DNA from 2 places in the Bradyrhizobium sp. CB2312 genome. Region 1 is predicted to be linked to the other one. Evidence: riboswitches for the same ligand, from Rfam matches in the RefSeq annotation. Region 1 holds a riboswitch; the other holds the start of a gene.
The links. A riboswitch is a leader RNA that binds a small molecule or an ion and turns the genes downstream of it on or off. The one in region 1 is predicted to bind S-adenosylmethionine.

Region 1 (7,489 bases):
AGCCACACCGAGCGCATCACCTCGCGATAGACCGAGGTGACCTGCTCGCGCGCGCGCAAGTAGGCGACGACGTCGGTGCGGTTCGTCTCGGCGACGCGGAAGGCAATGCCGCGGCAGGCGCCGCCGCGGTCGAGCCCGAGCACCAGGCCCGGCTTCTCCGGCGTGCCGCGATGCACGAAGGAATAGACGCAGAGCGCTCGGTGCTCGCCGACCAGCCGCGCCGGGACGCGCTCCTCGAATTCGAAGCCCGGCCGCCACATCAGCGAGCCGTAGCCGAACACCCAGAGGTCGCCTTTGGCTGTGGTGATGGAGGGGAGGGTGATTTCCGACATTTCGGGCACGGCTACCAGAACCGGGCCCCCAAGCGAAGCGGATTCTCAGCCTTTCGGCGGGACCGGACCTCGCTTACATTTGACAAAATCTGGGGCCAAAGGGTCGCCGCATGTCCGATATGACCGTTGCCGCAGGCCGGCGCTCCCGTTGGCGCCTTTTCATCGCACCCGTTCTCCTCCTGATCCTCGCCCTCGCGTGGAGCGGCTTCTGGTTCTTTGCGGCCTCGCAGGCCGAAGTGGCCGCGGATGCCTGGCGCGCGCAGGAGGCCAAGGCCGGCCGCATCTATGATTGCGCCAAGCGCTCGATCGCCGGCTTCCCGTTCCGCTTCGAGGTGCAGTGCTCCGGCGCCAGCGTCGCCCTGGTGTCGCAGAACGCCAGCAAGACGCCGTTCACGGCGAAGCTCGACAATATCCTGGTGGTCGCCCAAGTTTACGATCCCAGACATGTCATCGCCGAATTCTCCGCGCCGGCGACGCTGACCGATGGCATCACGCAAAACACCTTCGTGGTGAACTGGAGCAAGGGCCGCAGCAGCGTGGTCGGCTTGCCGGCGGTGCCGGACCGCGCTTCCATCGTGTTCGATGATCCCAGCGTCAACCGGCTCGACGGCAGCGTGCAGGTGCCGCTCGCCCGCGCCAAGCAGGTCGAGTTGCACGGGCGCCTGGCGGACGGATCGACCTCCGATCATCCTGTCATCGAGACCGTGCTTCACGTCGCGCAAGGCAGCATCCAGGGCGTTCACCCCCTGCTCGCCGAGCCGTTCGAAGCCGACACGCGCGCGAAGATCACCGGCCTTTCCGACCTCACGCCAAAGCCCTGGCCGCAGCGCTTCCGCGAGATCCAGGCCGCAGGCGGCCATGTCGAGATCGTGCAGTCGCGCATCCAGCAGGGCGAGATGATCGCGGTCGCGGCCGGCACGCTCGGCCTCTCCGCCAATGGCCGGCTCGATGGCGAATTGCAGATGACGGTGACGGGCCTCGAGCGCGTCATCCCCGCGCTCGGCATCGAGAAGATGCTGGAGGAGGGCGTGCCGCAGGCGACCCTCGACCGTGTCGCGCCCGGTATGAAGTCGCAGGACCTCAACAATCTCTTCGGTGCGCTTGATCGCGCCGTGCCCGGCCTCGGCAAGGTGATCAAGCAGAACGCCAATGCCGGCGTTGCCGCCGGAATCAATTCGATCGGCACCGAGAGCACGCTGGAAGGCAAGAAGGCGCGCAGCTTCCCGCTGAAATTCGTCGATGGCGCCGTGCTGCTCGGCCCGATCAAGGTCGGCCAGATCCCGCCGCTGTATTAAACACGGCACGCCCCGCCAAACGCTCCGTCGTCATGCCCGGGCTTGTCCCGGGCATCCACGTCTCTGTTCAATCGCGGAAGCGCGTGGATGGCCGGGTCAAGCCCGGCCATGACGGAGAGAAACGCGCTATGGCTTCTTGCCGAGCCGCCCGTGCTCGCGCCCGAAATCGGCTGCCGCCGAATCCTGGCCGATCTCGACGATGCCGCGGCGGATGGCGCGGGTGCGGGTGAAATGGTCGAACAGCGCCTCGCCGTCGCCACGTCGGATCGCGCGGGTGAGCTTGGCGAGATCCTCGGTGAAGGTGCCAAGCATCTCCAGCACGGCTTCCTTGTTGGCGAGGAAGACGTCGCGCCACATCGTCGGATCGGACGCCGCGATGCGGGTGAAGTCGCGAAAGCCGCCGGCGGAGAACTTGATCACCTCTGACTCCGTCACCTGCGCGAGCTCGTCGGCGGTGCCGACGATGGTGTAGGCGATCAGATGCGGCAGGTGGCTGGTGATGGCGAGCACGAGATCATGATGATCCGGCGTCATCACCTCGACCTTGGCGCCCATCGCCGCCCAGAACGCGCGCAGCCGATCGGTCGCCGCCGCATCGACGCCCTCCGGCGGCGTCAAAATGCACCAGCGGTTGATGAAGAGCTCGGCGAAGCCGGAATCCGGGCCCGAATGCTCGGTGCCCGCGACGGGATGCGCCGGCACGAAATGGACGGTCTTCGGCAGATGCGGCGCCATGTCCCTGACCACCGCGCCCTTCACCGAGCCGACGTCGGAGATAATAGCACCGGGCTTCAGATGATCGGCGATCTCCTTTGCCACCTCGCCGCAGGCGCCGACGGGAATGCAGAGGATGACGAGATCGGCGTCCTTCACCGCCTCCGCATTGGTCGCCACGACGTGGTCGACGATGCCGAGCTCCATCACCCGCGCGCGCGTCTTCTCCGAGCGCGCGGTGGTGACGATCTCGCCTGCCAGGCCCTGGAGCTTCGCAGCGCGCGCGATCGAGCCGCCGATCAGGCCGAAGCCGATCAGCGCGACGCGCTGGAAGTGTGGTGTCGCGCTCATTTGCCGGCCATGAAGTCGCGCAAGGCGTCGACCACGAGGCGGTTGGCCTCCTCGGTGCCGATGGTCATGCGCAGCGAATGCGGCAGGCCGTAATTCTTCAGCGCGCGCAGCACGAGGCCGCGCTTGGTGAGGTAGGCGTCGGCCGCGTCCGAGGTCTTGCCGTCGGTCGGGAAGTGGATAAGCACGAAATTGGCGACACTCGGCGTCACCTTCAGTCCGAGCTTGCCGATCTCTTCGGTCAGCCAGTTGCGCCAGGTCTCGGTGAACTGCTTCGACATCGCCTGGTGCGCGGTGTCTTCAATGGCGGCGACCGCGGCGTACATCGCCGGCGTCGACACGTTGAACGGCCCGCGGATGCGGTTGACGGCGTCGATGATGTGCTCGGGGCCGAACATCCAGCCGATGCGCAGCGCGGCAAGCCCGTGGATCTTGGAGAAGGTGTGCGTCACCACCGTGTTCTCGGTGGTGGCGACCAGCTCGATTCCCATCTCGTAATCGTTGCGCGAGACATAGTCGGAATAGGCGGCATCCAGCACCAGCAGCACGTGCGACGGCAGGCCGGCGCGCAGCCGCTTGACCTCGTCGAACGGCACATAGGTGCCGGTCGGGTTGTTGGGGTTGGCGAGCCAGACCAGCTTCGTCTTCGGTGTCACCGCCTTGAGGATGGCGTCGACGTTGCAGGTGAGGTTGGTCTCCTGCGCGACGACGTTCTTGGCGCCCACCGCCATGGTCGCGATCGGGTAGACCAGGAACCCGTGGGTGGTCGAGATCGCCTCGTCGCCCTGGCTGAGATAGGTGTGGGCGAGCAGGTTGAGGATCTCGTCCGAGCCAGCGCCGCAGATGATGCGGTTGGGGTCGAGCCCGAACGAGCGGCCGATCGCCTCGCGCAGCACGCGCGAGGTGCCTTCCGGATAATCCTCCAGATGATCCGCCACGCGCTTGAAGGCCTCGATCGCCTTCGGCGAGGGTCCGAACGGGGTCTCGTTGGCCGAGAGCTTGAACACCTTGCGGCCCGGCTCCGGCACCGGGCTCTTGCCGGGCGTGTAGGGCGCAATATCGAGAATGCCGGGATTCGGCACGGGGCGGGACATCTTCAACTCCGGATAGGCTGGGCGCGTGACTTACGATTTCGGCCCGATCGGGGCCACCGTATAGCGCGTTGCGTGGCTGCCGACGAGGGCCGTGGAGCGCACCGAGGCCCCCGCCTCGATCAGGGCAGCCCTGATCTTGTCGATGCTGGTGTCTGATGTGACCGAGACCAGCAGCGCCGCACCGTCGAAGGCGGTATCGGGCACCGCCACGATGTCGGCGAGCGGCGACAGCGCGCGCGCGACCTCGGCGTTCCACCCGGACACGCGCACGCTGAAGGTCTCGACCTCTGTCACCACGGCGCTGTCGGCGACGCGCGAGATCGCGAACACCGGCAGCGACGCCGGATGGTCGGCACGCTCGACGAAGGGCATGCGCGCAATGATCTTTGGCGCGCCCCGCGCTTCCAGCTCCAGCCACCACGGCGTGCGGCTCGATGTCGCCGAGACCAGCGCCAGATCGCCCTTGGATTTCGCCACCGCCTCGACCGCAGCCTGCGCGCTGAAATGCGCGACGTAAGGAACCGTGAAGCCGAAATGGAAGCGCACGGAATCGCGCATCGCCGGCTCGCTCACCGAGATGTCGGCATGCACGGAGAACGGCGCCTGGACATAGGTGAAGGTGGAAATGATGACGCGCCAGATGCTCTCGACCGTGTCGAGCGGCAGGATGCCGCGATGCCGCTGCACGATCTCGCGCATCATCGAGGCCTCGCGTGCGGGCCGGAACGCCGAGCCGACCTCCTGGGTCTGCTTCACCTGGATCAGGCGGTCGATGATGTCGCCGCGCTGCATCAGCAGGCGATGCATGTCCGCGTCGATCGCGTCGATCTCCTTGCGTAATTCCTGGAGCGATGGTGGCGCGGGCGGACGTTGGGACATATCTGCCAGATGGGTTCAGTGCTGTTGAGAGGCGTTCCAATGCGGGATGGGCAAGCCGGATTCCGCTGCGGTCGATGTCCTGATTAGGCAGTCAGGGCGGCGAAAGCAAAGAGAAATGACGACCTTTTCGCCGAGCGTTTCAAGGACGATTTTGGTTAATCCGGGCCGCGACTTGACGAAAACCGCCCAAGACAGTAGGTTTTGCCTGTTCCGTGGTCATTTGAGCCGGCCGGCTTGCAGCCACGTTAAAAAACTCGCTAAACAGGCCGGGGACGCTTCCGATCCCGGCCGAACCTATCGTTCAGGCCGGGTTTTTCATGGCCTGATGCAAGTGGCGGTCTGAAGTCCGATCGCAAACGAGGTCGATGGTCAGATGGGTAGCGTCAAGTCGATTCCGAGTCCTGCGATCAGCGCCGATGAGCGCTCGCACGAGGTCGATCACCCGAGTTCGCAGGTCGCGCGTTTTGGCGCAGACCAGCCGCTGCGGCTCGATTGCGGCGTCGATCTGGCGCCGTTCCAGATCGCCTACCAGACCTATGGCGAGCTCAATGCCGATCGCTCCAACGCCATCCTGATCTGCCATGCGCTGACCGGCGACCAGCACGTCGCCAATCTGCACCCCGTCACCGGCAAGCCCGGCTGGTGGGACACCTTGGTCGGCCCGGGCCGCCCCATTGATCCCAGCCGCTACTTCATCATCTGCTCCAACGTGATCGGCGGCTGCATGGGCTCGACGGGGCCGGCCTCGATCAATCCCGCCACCGGCAAGGTGTGGGGGCTGGATTTTCCTGTGATCACCATCCCAGACATGGTGCGCGCGCAGGCGATGCTGGTCGACCGGCTCGGCATCGACACGCTGTTCGCTGTGGTCGGCGGCTCGATGGGCGGGATGCAGGTGCTGCAATGGACCGCGGCCTATCCTGCCCGCGTGTTCTCTGCGCTCGCGATCGCCTGTTCGACGCGGCACTCGGCGCAGAACATCGCCTTCCACGAGCTCGGCCGCCAGGCTGTGATGGCCGACCCTGACTGGCACAATGGCGGCTATGCCGATCGCGGCCTTCATCCGCATCGCGGCCTCGCGGTCGCGCGCATGGCCGCGCACATCACTTATCTGTCAGACGCTGCTCTGCACCGGAAATTCGGCCGGCGCATGCAGGATCGCGAGCTGCCGACTTTCTCGTTCGACGCCGACTTCCAGGTCGAGTCCTATCTGCGCTACCAGGGCTCCTCCTTCGTCGAGCGCTTCGACGCCAACTCCTATCTCTACCTGACCCGCGCGATGGATTATTTCGACATCGCCGCCGATCACGGCGGCGTGCTGGCGAAAGCGTTTGCCGGCATCCAGACCCGATTCTGCGTGGTGTCCTTCACCAGCGACTGGCTGTTCCCGACCTCGGAATCGCGCGCGCTGGTGCATGCGCTGAACGCGTCGAGCGCGCGGGTGTCGTTCGCCGAGATCGAAACCGATCGCGGCCATGACGCCTTCCTTCTCGACGTGCCCGAATTCTTCGACATCTCCCGCGCCTTCCTGCAATCGGCGGGCAAGGCGCGCGGGCTGACCGGCAAGAACGACTGACAAGGACCGCTCGCGATGTCTGTACAGGAAGTGCTGCCGCTGAACGGTTTCACCGCGGAGCAATCCGCTCATTTCCGCGCCGACCATCTGCTGGTCGCCGAGATGGTCAAGCCCGGCTCCAAAGTGCTCGACGTCGGCTGTGGCGACGGCGACCTGCTTCAGCTGCTGGAGACGCGCGGCATCGACGGCCGCGGCATCGAATTGTCGCGTGAGGGCGTCAACCGCTGCGTCGCCAAGGGCCTCGCGGTGGTGCAGGGCGACGCCGACACCGACCTCGTCAATTATCCCGACGACGCCTTCGACTACGTGATCCTGTCGCAGACGCTGCAGGCGACGCGGCAGCCGCGCGTGGTGCTGGAGAATTTGCTGCGCATCGGCCGCCGCGCCGTCGTGTCGTTCCCGAATTTCGGCTTCTGGAAGATGCGGCTCCAGCTCCTGATCGGCGGCCACATGCCACGCACGGAGAATTTGCCCGCGACCTGGTACGACACCGCCAACATCCATTTCTGCACCATCAAGGATTTCGTCGAGCTCTGCGACGCGATCGGCGTCAAGATGGAGCGCGCCGAGGCGCTCGACCTCTACGGTCGTCCGCTGCGGCTGCGGTTGCCATGGTGGGTGTGGAACATGTTCGGCGAGCAGGGCGTGTTTCTGCTCAGCCGCGGCGGGCGGAAATAGTTTCTCCGTCATTGCGAGCGCAGCGAAGCAATCCAGGATCTTTCTGCGGAGGCAGTCTGGATTGCTTCGTCGCAAGAGCTCCTCGCAATGACGGAGCGTGTGGCGATGTCGCGGCTCTAATGCGCCGCCAGCGACCTTGGATCACGCACCGGCCATCGTCCCGCTTCCACCAGCGTCACGAACCGCTCCACGCTCTCGTTGAACAGTGCGGGCTCTTCGAGATTGAGCACGTGGCCGGACTTGGGAAACATCGCGAGGCCGGCAGCCGGCAGATGTTTCTTCAAAAACAGGCTCGCACCGACGCACGGATCATCCTCGTCGCCGCAGATAATCAGTGCCGGCGTTGTCGCGGCTCTGATCGCATCCGTCAGCGTGTAGATCGAGGGGCGGCCACCCTGGAAGCCGCGCATCGTGCGCGCCGATCCCCTTGAATCGTGGCGCGCCAGCGCGGTGTAGAAATCGGCGTGGCCGCGCGGGTCCTTGACCAGGAAGGGTATCCGGCTCGGCGCCTCGCGCGTGACTTTGGCGACCTCCGCGGAGCCCAGTGTCTCGAACTGCTCGGCGTTTGCGCGG
Region 2 (7,489 bases), 400 kb from region 1:
TCGCCGGGGGCGAGGATCGGCTGCTCGCCGACGACGCCCTCGCCCTTCACCTCCTGCTGGCGGCCGGAGGCGTCGGTGATGATCCAGTGCCGCGTCTTGAGCTGCACGGTCTCCTCGCCGGAATTGGTGATGACGATGGTGTAGGACCAGAAAAAGCGCGAGCGGTCGGCCGACGACTGCTCCGGAACAAAGTTCGGCTCGACGGTCACTTCGATCTGGCGGGTCACGGCGCGGTACATGACCGCCATCATAACGAAATCCGGCTCCGGAACCAAACGCCCGAGGCGGTTTTCACGACATCGTCCCGCCAGAATTCGCGAGGAAGTAGACCCCCAAATGTGATCCGGCGCGCTTTGCGAGACAGTGGCCGGACCTGTAAACTCCTTCATGCGTCGCGACTTGCGCAAGGGTTTCTAGGCCCCGATGACCATTGCCGACCAAGTGACGGGATCGATCGCGGGAACCGCGAAACCGCGCGCGGCCGCGCCGGCCATCTCGCTGCCCGCCATCGGCGAGCGCGAGCTCCGGCTCGACCTGTTCCGCGGCCTTGCGCTGTGGCTGATCTTCATCGACCATCTGCCGCCGAGCCTTCTCACCTGGTTCACGATCCGCAATTACGGCTTCAGCGACGCCACCGAGATATTCATCTTCATCTCCGGCTACACGGCTGCCTTCGTCTACGGCCGGGCGATGCTGGAGAGCGGCGTCGTCATCGCCACCGCGCGCATCCTGCGGCGCGTCTGGCAGATCTACGTCGCCCACGTCTTCCTGTTCACGATCTTCCTCGCCGAGATCTCCTATGTGGCGACCAGCTTCGAGAACCCGCTCTACACCGAAGAGATGGGGATCATGGATTTCCTCAAGCAGCCCGACATCACCATCGTGCAGGCGCTGCTGCTGCGCTTCCGTCCCGTCAACATGGACGTGCTGCCGCTGTACATCGTGCTGATGCTGGCGTTGCCGCTGATCCTGTGGTCGATGAAGTGGAAGCCCGACGTCACGCTCGCGCTCTCGGCCGTGCTCTATGCGGTGACCTGGGAATTCGATCTCTACTTCTCCGCCTATCCGAACGGCTTCTGGGCGTTCAATCCGCTCGCCTGGCAATTGCTGTTCGTGTTCGGTGCATGGTGCGCGCTCGGAGGTGCGCGGCGCATGTCGCGTATCCTGGCCTCACCGGTGACGATGTGGATCGCGGTCGCCTATATCGTCGCGGCGTTCTACGTGACGCTGACCTGGTATGTGCCGCAGCTGTCGCATCTGATGCCGAAGCGGCTCGAGCAGTGGATGTACCCGATCGACAAGACCGATCTCGATGTGCTCCGCTTCACCCATTTCCTGGCGCTGGCCGCGCTCACGGTGCGCTTCCTGCCGCGGGAGTGGCCGGGCCTGAAATCGCCCTGGCTGCGCCCGCTGATCCTGTGCGGCCAGCACTCCCTCGAGATCTTCTGCCTCGGCGTCTTCCTCGCCTTTGCCGGCCATTTCATCCTGGCCGAAGTCTCCGGCGGCGCCGTCATGCATGCGCTGATTAGTCTCTGCGGAATCCTGATCATGTGGGGCGTGGCCTCGGTGATTTCGTGGTACAAGCGCGTGGCTGACAAGAGCGGTGCGAAAACCAAAAACGCCGTCGGCAACGCCGATCTGGCGGGAGGGGGCTGATGAAGGCGAAGGTTCTCCTGAGCCTGATCCTGCTATGCGGTAGCCTCGCCGCGCCCCAGGCGCGCGCGGGCGACGATGCTGCGCCTGCTGCCGCTCCTGCCGCGCCCGCAGCCTGCGAATTGCCGTCCTATCTGCTCACCAGCGAGAGCCAGCTTCCCAGGGTCGCCGAGGCCGTCAAATCCGGCAAACCCCTTGAAATCCTGGTCATCGGCAGCCGTTCGACCACGATTCCGGCCTCCGAGGATGCCTCCTATCCGGCGCGTATGCAGGCCATTTTGAAGGACAAGCTGCCGCCGTCGGAGGTCGTGCACGTCTCCGTAGAAATACAGAGCAAGAGGACAGCCGAGGAGGCGGCCGGAACCTTCGTTAAGCTGATGGAAGCAAAAAGGCCTACTTTGGTCATCTGGCAGACCGGGACCGTGGATGCTATCCGAGCCATTGATCCCGACGATTTCCGCGGCGCTGTGACCTCAGGGGTTGCCGCGCTGCAAAATGCAGGGGCTGACGTCGTCTTGATGAATTTACAGTACAGCCCGCGAACCGAAACCATGATCTCGGTGCCGCCATATCTCGATAACATGCGGGTGGTGGCACAGGAGCATGATGTCCCGCTGTTCGATCGTTTCGCGATCATGCGGCAGTGGAATGATCAGGGTCAGTTCGACCTGTTCAGTCCGTCCCGTGGGCCCGAGCTGGCGAAACAGGTCCATGATTGCCTGGGCCGGGCGTTGGCACAGTTCGTGGTCGACGCTGCCCATTTAGGGCCGGCCCAGCAGCAGAATTGAGGACTAGCGTTAATGAGTACCTTCCGCCCTTTTTGCCTGACGGCATCGCTGGCTGCGCCCGCAGCGGCAGCGCTGCTGTTGCTGATCCCGGCCTCGCAGTCGCGCGCGCAGGCGCAAGCCGCGCAGGCGACGCCCGCGCCCGCACAATCGGCTAATTCCGCTCCCGCATCGCCTGCCCAGACCACGGTCGCCGTGACGTCACACGAGCAGCGTGGCATCACCTCGCGCGCCATCGACAAGGTGAAGCAGGTCGCGAAATCCGCCGGCGACATCTTCAGCCGCGTGCCCTGTCTGCCGCCCAAGGGCGCTTCGAAGGCGATGGGCTCGCTGCCGCATGTCGCAAGCAAGCTCGTTGCCGGCCAGCCCGTCCTCATCGTCGCGTTCGGCTCGTCGTCGACCGCGGGATTTGGCGCGAGCTCGCCGGAGTTCAATTATCCGAACCGTCTCGCCGCGCAGCTGCGCCGGCAATATCCGACCGCCGACATCACCGTCGTCAATGCCGGCGTCGGCGGCGAGGACGCGCCCGAGATGATGAAGCGCCTCCAGAAGGAGGTGATCGACGTGCATCCGGATCTGGTGATCTGGCAGGTCGGCACCAACGCCGTGCTGCGCAATCTCGATCCCGGCGACACCGCCAAGATGGTCGAGGACGGCATCAGCCGCATCCAGGCCGCCGGCGGCGCCGACATCGTGCTGGTCGATCCGCAATATTCGCCGGCCGTGAACCAGCGCGCCGAGAGCGCCGGCAAGATGGTGAAGCTGCTCGGCAAGGTCGCCGAGCTCCGTCACGTCGGCATCTTCCCGCGCTTCGAGGTGATGCGCGACTGGCACGAGAAGCAGTCGATCCCCGTCGAGAGCTTCGTGATCTCCGACGGCCTGCACATGAACGATTGGGGCTATGCCTGCTTCGCCCAGCTGCTCGGCGACGACATCATCCGCTCGGTCGGCCAGATCAAGATCGGCGTGAACGTGCCCGCGGACGTGCGGACGTATCGGCCGATGTAACTCCGCTGCCGTAGGGTGGGCAAAGGCGTGAAGCGCCGTGCCCACCATCCATCGGCATCGAGATTGTGAATGGTGGGCACGCTTCGCTTTGCCCACCCTACGAGACCGAGCCCTTGACTCGCCGGTCACGCCTTCTCCAGCGCCGCCGTCAGATCCTCGATCAGATCATCCGCATGCTCGAGCCCGGCCGAGAAGCGGATGAATCCCTCGCTGATGCCGAGCGCGGCGCGGTCTTCCGGCTTCAGGCGCTGATGCGTCGTGGTCGCCGGATGCGTGACGAGGCTCTTGGCATCGCCGAGATTGTTCGAGATCTTCGCAAGCTTCAGCTCGTTGAGCACGCGGAACGCCGCGGCCTTGCCGCCCTTGACCTCGAAGCCGACCAGCGTCGAGCCGCCGCGCATCTGCTTTTTCACCAGCGCCGGCTGCGGATGATCGGCGCGGCCGGGATAGACCAGCCGCGAGATCTTCGGATGGCTCGCCAGCACCTCGGCGATCCGCGCCGCCGTGTCGGTCTGCGCGCGCACGCGCACGCCCAGCGTCTCCAGGCCCTTGAGCAGGACCCACGCGTTGAACGGTGAGATCGACGGGCCGGTCTGGCGCATGAAATTGTGGATGTGCTCGGCGATGAAGGCTTCCGACGACAGGATGATGCCGCCGAGACAACGGCCCTGGCCGTCGATGTGCTTGGTCGCGGAATAGACGACGACGTCGGCACCGAGCGCCAGCGGGCTCTGCCAGATCGGCGTCGCGAACACGTTGTCGACGACGAGCCGCGCGCCGCCCTTGTGCGCGATCTCGGCAATACCGGGAATGTCGAGCACATCTAACGTCGGGTTGGTCGGGCTCTCCAGGAAGAACGTCTTGGTGTTCGGCTTCACCGCGCGTTGCCATTCATCGAGATTGGCTCCGTCGACCAGCGTGGTCTCGATGCCATAGCGCGGCAGCAGATCCTGAATGACGTAAAGACACGAGCCGAACAGCGCGCGGGAAGCGACCACGTGATCGCCGGCCTTCAGCGGCGCCAGGATCGCGGTGGTCACCGCGGCCATGCCGGTGGCCGCCGAGCGGGCGGCTTCGGCGCCCTCGAGCTCGATCATGCGGCGCTCGAACATCGCGATGGTCGGGTTGGAGTAGCGCGAATAGATGAAGCCGGGGTCCTCGCCCTTGAACCGCGCCTCGCACTCCTCGGCGCTGTTGTAGACGTAGCCTTGCGTCAAAAACAGCGCCTCCGACGTCTCGCCATATTGCGAGCGCAGGGTGCCGGAATGGACCAGGCGGGTTTCGGGGCGGTAGGTGGCAGGCGACTTCGACATAGGACCCTCCGACATGACCGTCTCGTTGAAAACGGCCACAAAAAAACCGGCCTGGATATCTCCACGGGCCGGGATCACAGAGGTCCCCGGCCTGTTTAGCGACTTATTTAACGTGGCTGCAAGCCGGCCGGCTCAAATCACCACGGGATAAGTGATGCTCATATTCCGCAATGCCCTTTCCGTCAAGGCGTCCATCGGATAGCCGTAAAAGGCTAGTATTTCCGGCATGTCCGGATGCGTTTGCCCCTTGATGAGGACCCCCGGTTGAGCTTTACGGTTGCCGCCGACGCCAATGGTATCCTGCCCGACCGCATGATCGCGGCGATGGCGGAAGCGGGCCTCATCCTGCCCGCATACGATTTCGTCGAGAGCCAGATCCAGCCGGCGAGCCTCGATCTGCGCCTCGGCGACATCGCCTATCGCGTCCGTGCCAGCTTCCTGCCGGGACCCGGCGCCACCGTCGCCGAGCGCATCGACGAATTGAAGCTGCATGAGTTCAGCCTCGCCGACGGTGCGGTGCTGGAGACCAACTGCGTCTACATCGTGCCGCTGCTGGAGAGCCTGGCGCTGCCGCCGGAGATCGTTGCGGCCGCGAACCCCAAGAGCTCGACCGGCCGGCTCGACGTCTTCACCCGCGTCATCGCCGACGGCACCCGCCGCTTCGACATGATCGGCGCTGGCTATCACGGCCCGCTCTATGCCGAGATCAGCCCGAAGACGTTTCCGGTGCTTGTGCGCGAAGGCTCGCGCCTGTCGCAGGTGCGCTTCCGCACCGGTGACGCCATCCTCAATGCCGACGAGCTCGACGGCCTGCATGCCACTGAGCGCCTCGTCGACATCGACGATGCCGATCTCTCCGGCGGCGTCGCCGTCTCGGTCGATCTCTCCGGCGAGAAGGCCAATGGCTTCGTCGGCTACCGTGCCAAGCGCCACACCGGCGTCGTCGACGTCGATCGCCGCGCCGGCTACGCGGTGGAAGATTTCTGGGAGCCGATCTCGGCGCGTCCCGACGGCAGCCTGATCCTCGATCCCGGCGAGTTCTACATCCTCGCCTCCAAGGAGGCGGTGCAGGTGCCGCCCGATTACGCCGCGGAGATGGTGCCGTTCGATCCCTTGGTCGGCGAATTCCGCGTGCACTATGCCGGCTTCTTCGATCCCGGCTTCGGCTATGCCGGCGCCGGCGGCCAAGGCGCCCGCGCCGTGCTGGAGGTGCGCTCGCGCGAGGTGCCGTTCATCCTCGAGCACGGCCAGATCGTCGGCCGCCTCGTCTATGAGAAGATGCTGGCCCGCCCCGACGCGATGTACGGCCAGCGCATCGGTTCCAACTACCAGGCGCAGGGCCTCAAACTATCGAAGCATTTTCGGGTGTAGCTACACACTCTACTCTCATGCCCCGGCTTGACCGGGGCATCCAGTACGCCGCAGCCTCGCGATTTGATCACTGCTGTCTCGGAATACCGGATCGCCCGATCAAGTCGGGCGATCACAGCGAACGTGTGGCAGGATGCGCAACGAAATCCGGCATCATGCGAGGTGGCGCCATGACCGATCAATCCCAACTCGACGCAAACATCCTCAACGACGTCGCGGACGCGCTGATCTATTCGGATCGCTCCGGCACGATCACGCGCTGGAATCGCGCATCGGCCGCGCTGTTCGGTTTCTCCGCCGACGAAGCGCTCGGCCAGAACCTCGACTTCATCATTCCCGAACATCTGCGCGCCGCGCACTGGAAGGGTTTTGAGGCTGCGCTCGCGAGCGGGACGATGAAGCTTGCGGGCAAGCCGACGCTGACCCGCGCGCTGCACAAGAGCGGGCGCAAGCTCTACATCGAGATGACCTTCGCGCTGGTGCGGGATTCCGGCGGCGCGGTGCAGGGATCGGTGGCGATGGCACGCGACGTCACCGAGCGCGTCGAGCGCGAGCGTGCCGCGAAAGCCGTACAAAATTCGTGATGCGGAATTGACGGGCTGTCGTGCAGAGGGCCTTGCATCCACGTGAACTTGTCTGTCACCGGAGGCAGTGACACACTCGATCGCAACAACGATCGGGAGCGAACATGACTGCCGCATCAGATGCCGCGCAGGAAGCCCAATGGAAGCGCTGGCGCGCGGTCGCCGATCTCTACCACGCTTACTTCACCGGCCTCATCCTTACCGTCGTCACGCGACGCGGCACGGCGGATGCGGCGGAGTTTGTCTTCCGCGTGTTCCGCCGCCAGCAGCAGGAGCGCTTCCTGCCGGGGCTCAAGAAACTCGGGATCGATCATCTGCCGCCGGCGGTGGCTGCCGCGCAATATCACTACCTCTCCAACTGGATTGGCGGCGTGCATGTCGAATACATGTATGAGAGCGACATCAAGGCCTGGATCCGCTATCCACCGCCGCGCTGGATCTGGAAGGGCACCGCGATCTGCGGCGTGCCGGGCGAGGTGAGCCGCGCGATGCTGCGCGGCTGGCACGCCAACAACGGCGTCGCGCTCGGCGATATCAGGCTCGGCTTCGTCTGCACCAAGCAGAGCGTCGACGGCCAGGACGGGCTCGAAGGCTACTATCATCAATATGACCATCCGCTCGAACTCGACCAGCGCCTCGTCTTTGCGCGGCATCTGGAGGCGCCGCTGTTCGATGCCAGGACCGCGCCGGCTCTGCCGGTTGCGAGCTGGCCAAAGCCGCGGCTTGAAAAAGCCTATCGCAACTACGCCATGGAATATGTGCGCACCGCCGCTCC

Region 2: linked by a shared signal. The riboswitch ahead of QA642_RS03410 (O-succinylhomoserine sulfhydrylase) and the one ahead of QA642_RS05310 (homoserine O-acetyltransferase) in region 1 are both predicted to bind S-adenosylmethionine.

What each region holds. Positions count from the first base shown of each region.
Region 1 covers NZ_CP121668.1:1,114,417-1,121,905, forward strand. Annotated here, with positions in the region: gene QA642_RS05285 (gamma-glutamylcyclotransferase) at 1-332, opposite strand, end outside; gene QA642_RS05290 (DUF2125 domain-containing protein) at 443-1,627, shown strand; gene QA642_RS05295 (prephenate/arogenate dehydrogenase family protein) at 1,754-2,692, opposite strand; gene hisC (histidinol-phosphate transaminase) at 2,689-3,783, opposite strand; gene QA642_RS05305 (chorismate mutase) at 3,814-4,662, opposite strand; SAM riboswitch at 4,865-4,944, shown strand; gene QA642_RS05310 (homoserine O-acetyltransferase) at 5,036-6,238, shown strand; gene metW (methionine biosynthesis protein MetW) at 6,254-6,916, shown strand; gene QA642_RS05320 (alpha/beta hydrolase) at 7,033-7,489, opposite strand, start outside.
Region 2 covers NZ_CP121668.1:718,180-725,668, forward strand. Annotated here, with positions in the region: gene apaG (Co2+/Mg2+ efflux protein ApaG) at 1-239, opposite strand, end outside; gene QA642_RS03395 (OpgC domain-containing protein) at 424-1,656, shown strand; gene QA642_RS03400 (SGNH/GDSL hydrolase family protein) at 1,656-2,441, shown strand; gene QA642_RS03405 (SGNH/GDSL hydrolase family protein) at 2,454-3,446, shown strand; gene QA642_RS03410 (O-succinylhomoserine sulfhydrylase) at 3,572-4,759, opposite strand; SAM riboswitch at 4,834-4,913, opposite strand; gene QA642_RS03415 (2'-deoxycytidine 5'-triphosphate deaminase) at 5,024-6,130, shown strand; gene QA642_RS03420 (PAS domain S-box protein) at 6,301-6,714, shown strand; gene QA642_RS03425 (hypothetical protein) at 6,819-7,489, shown strand, end outside.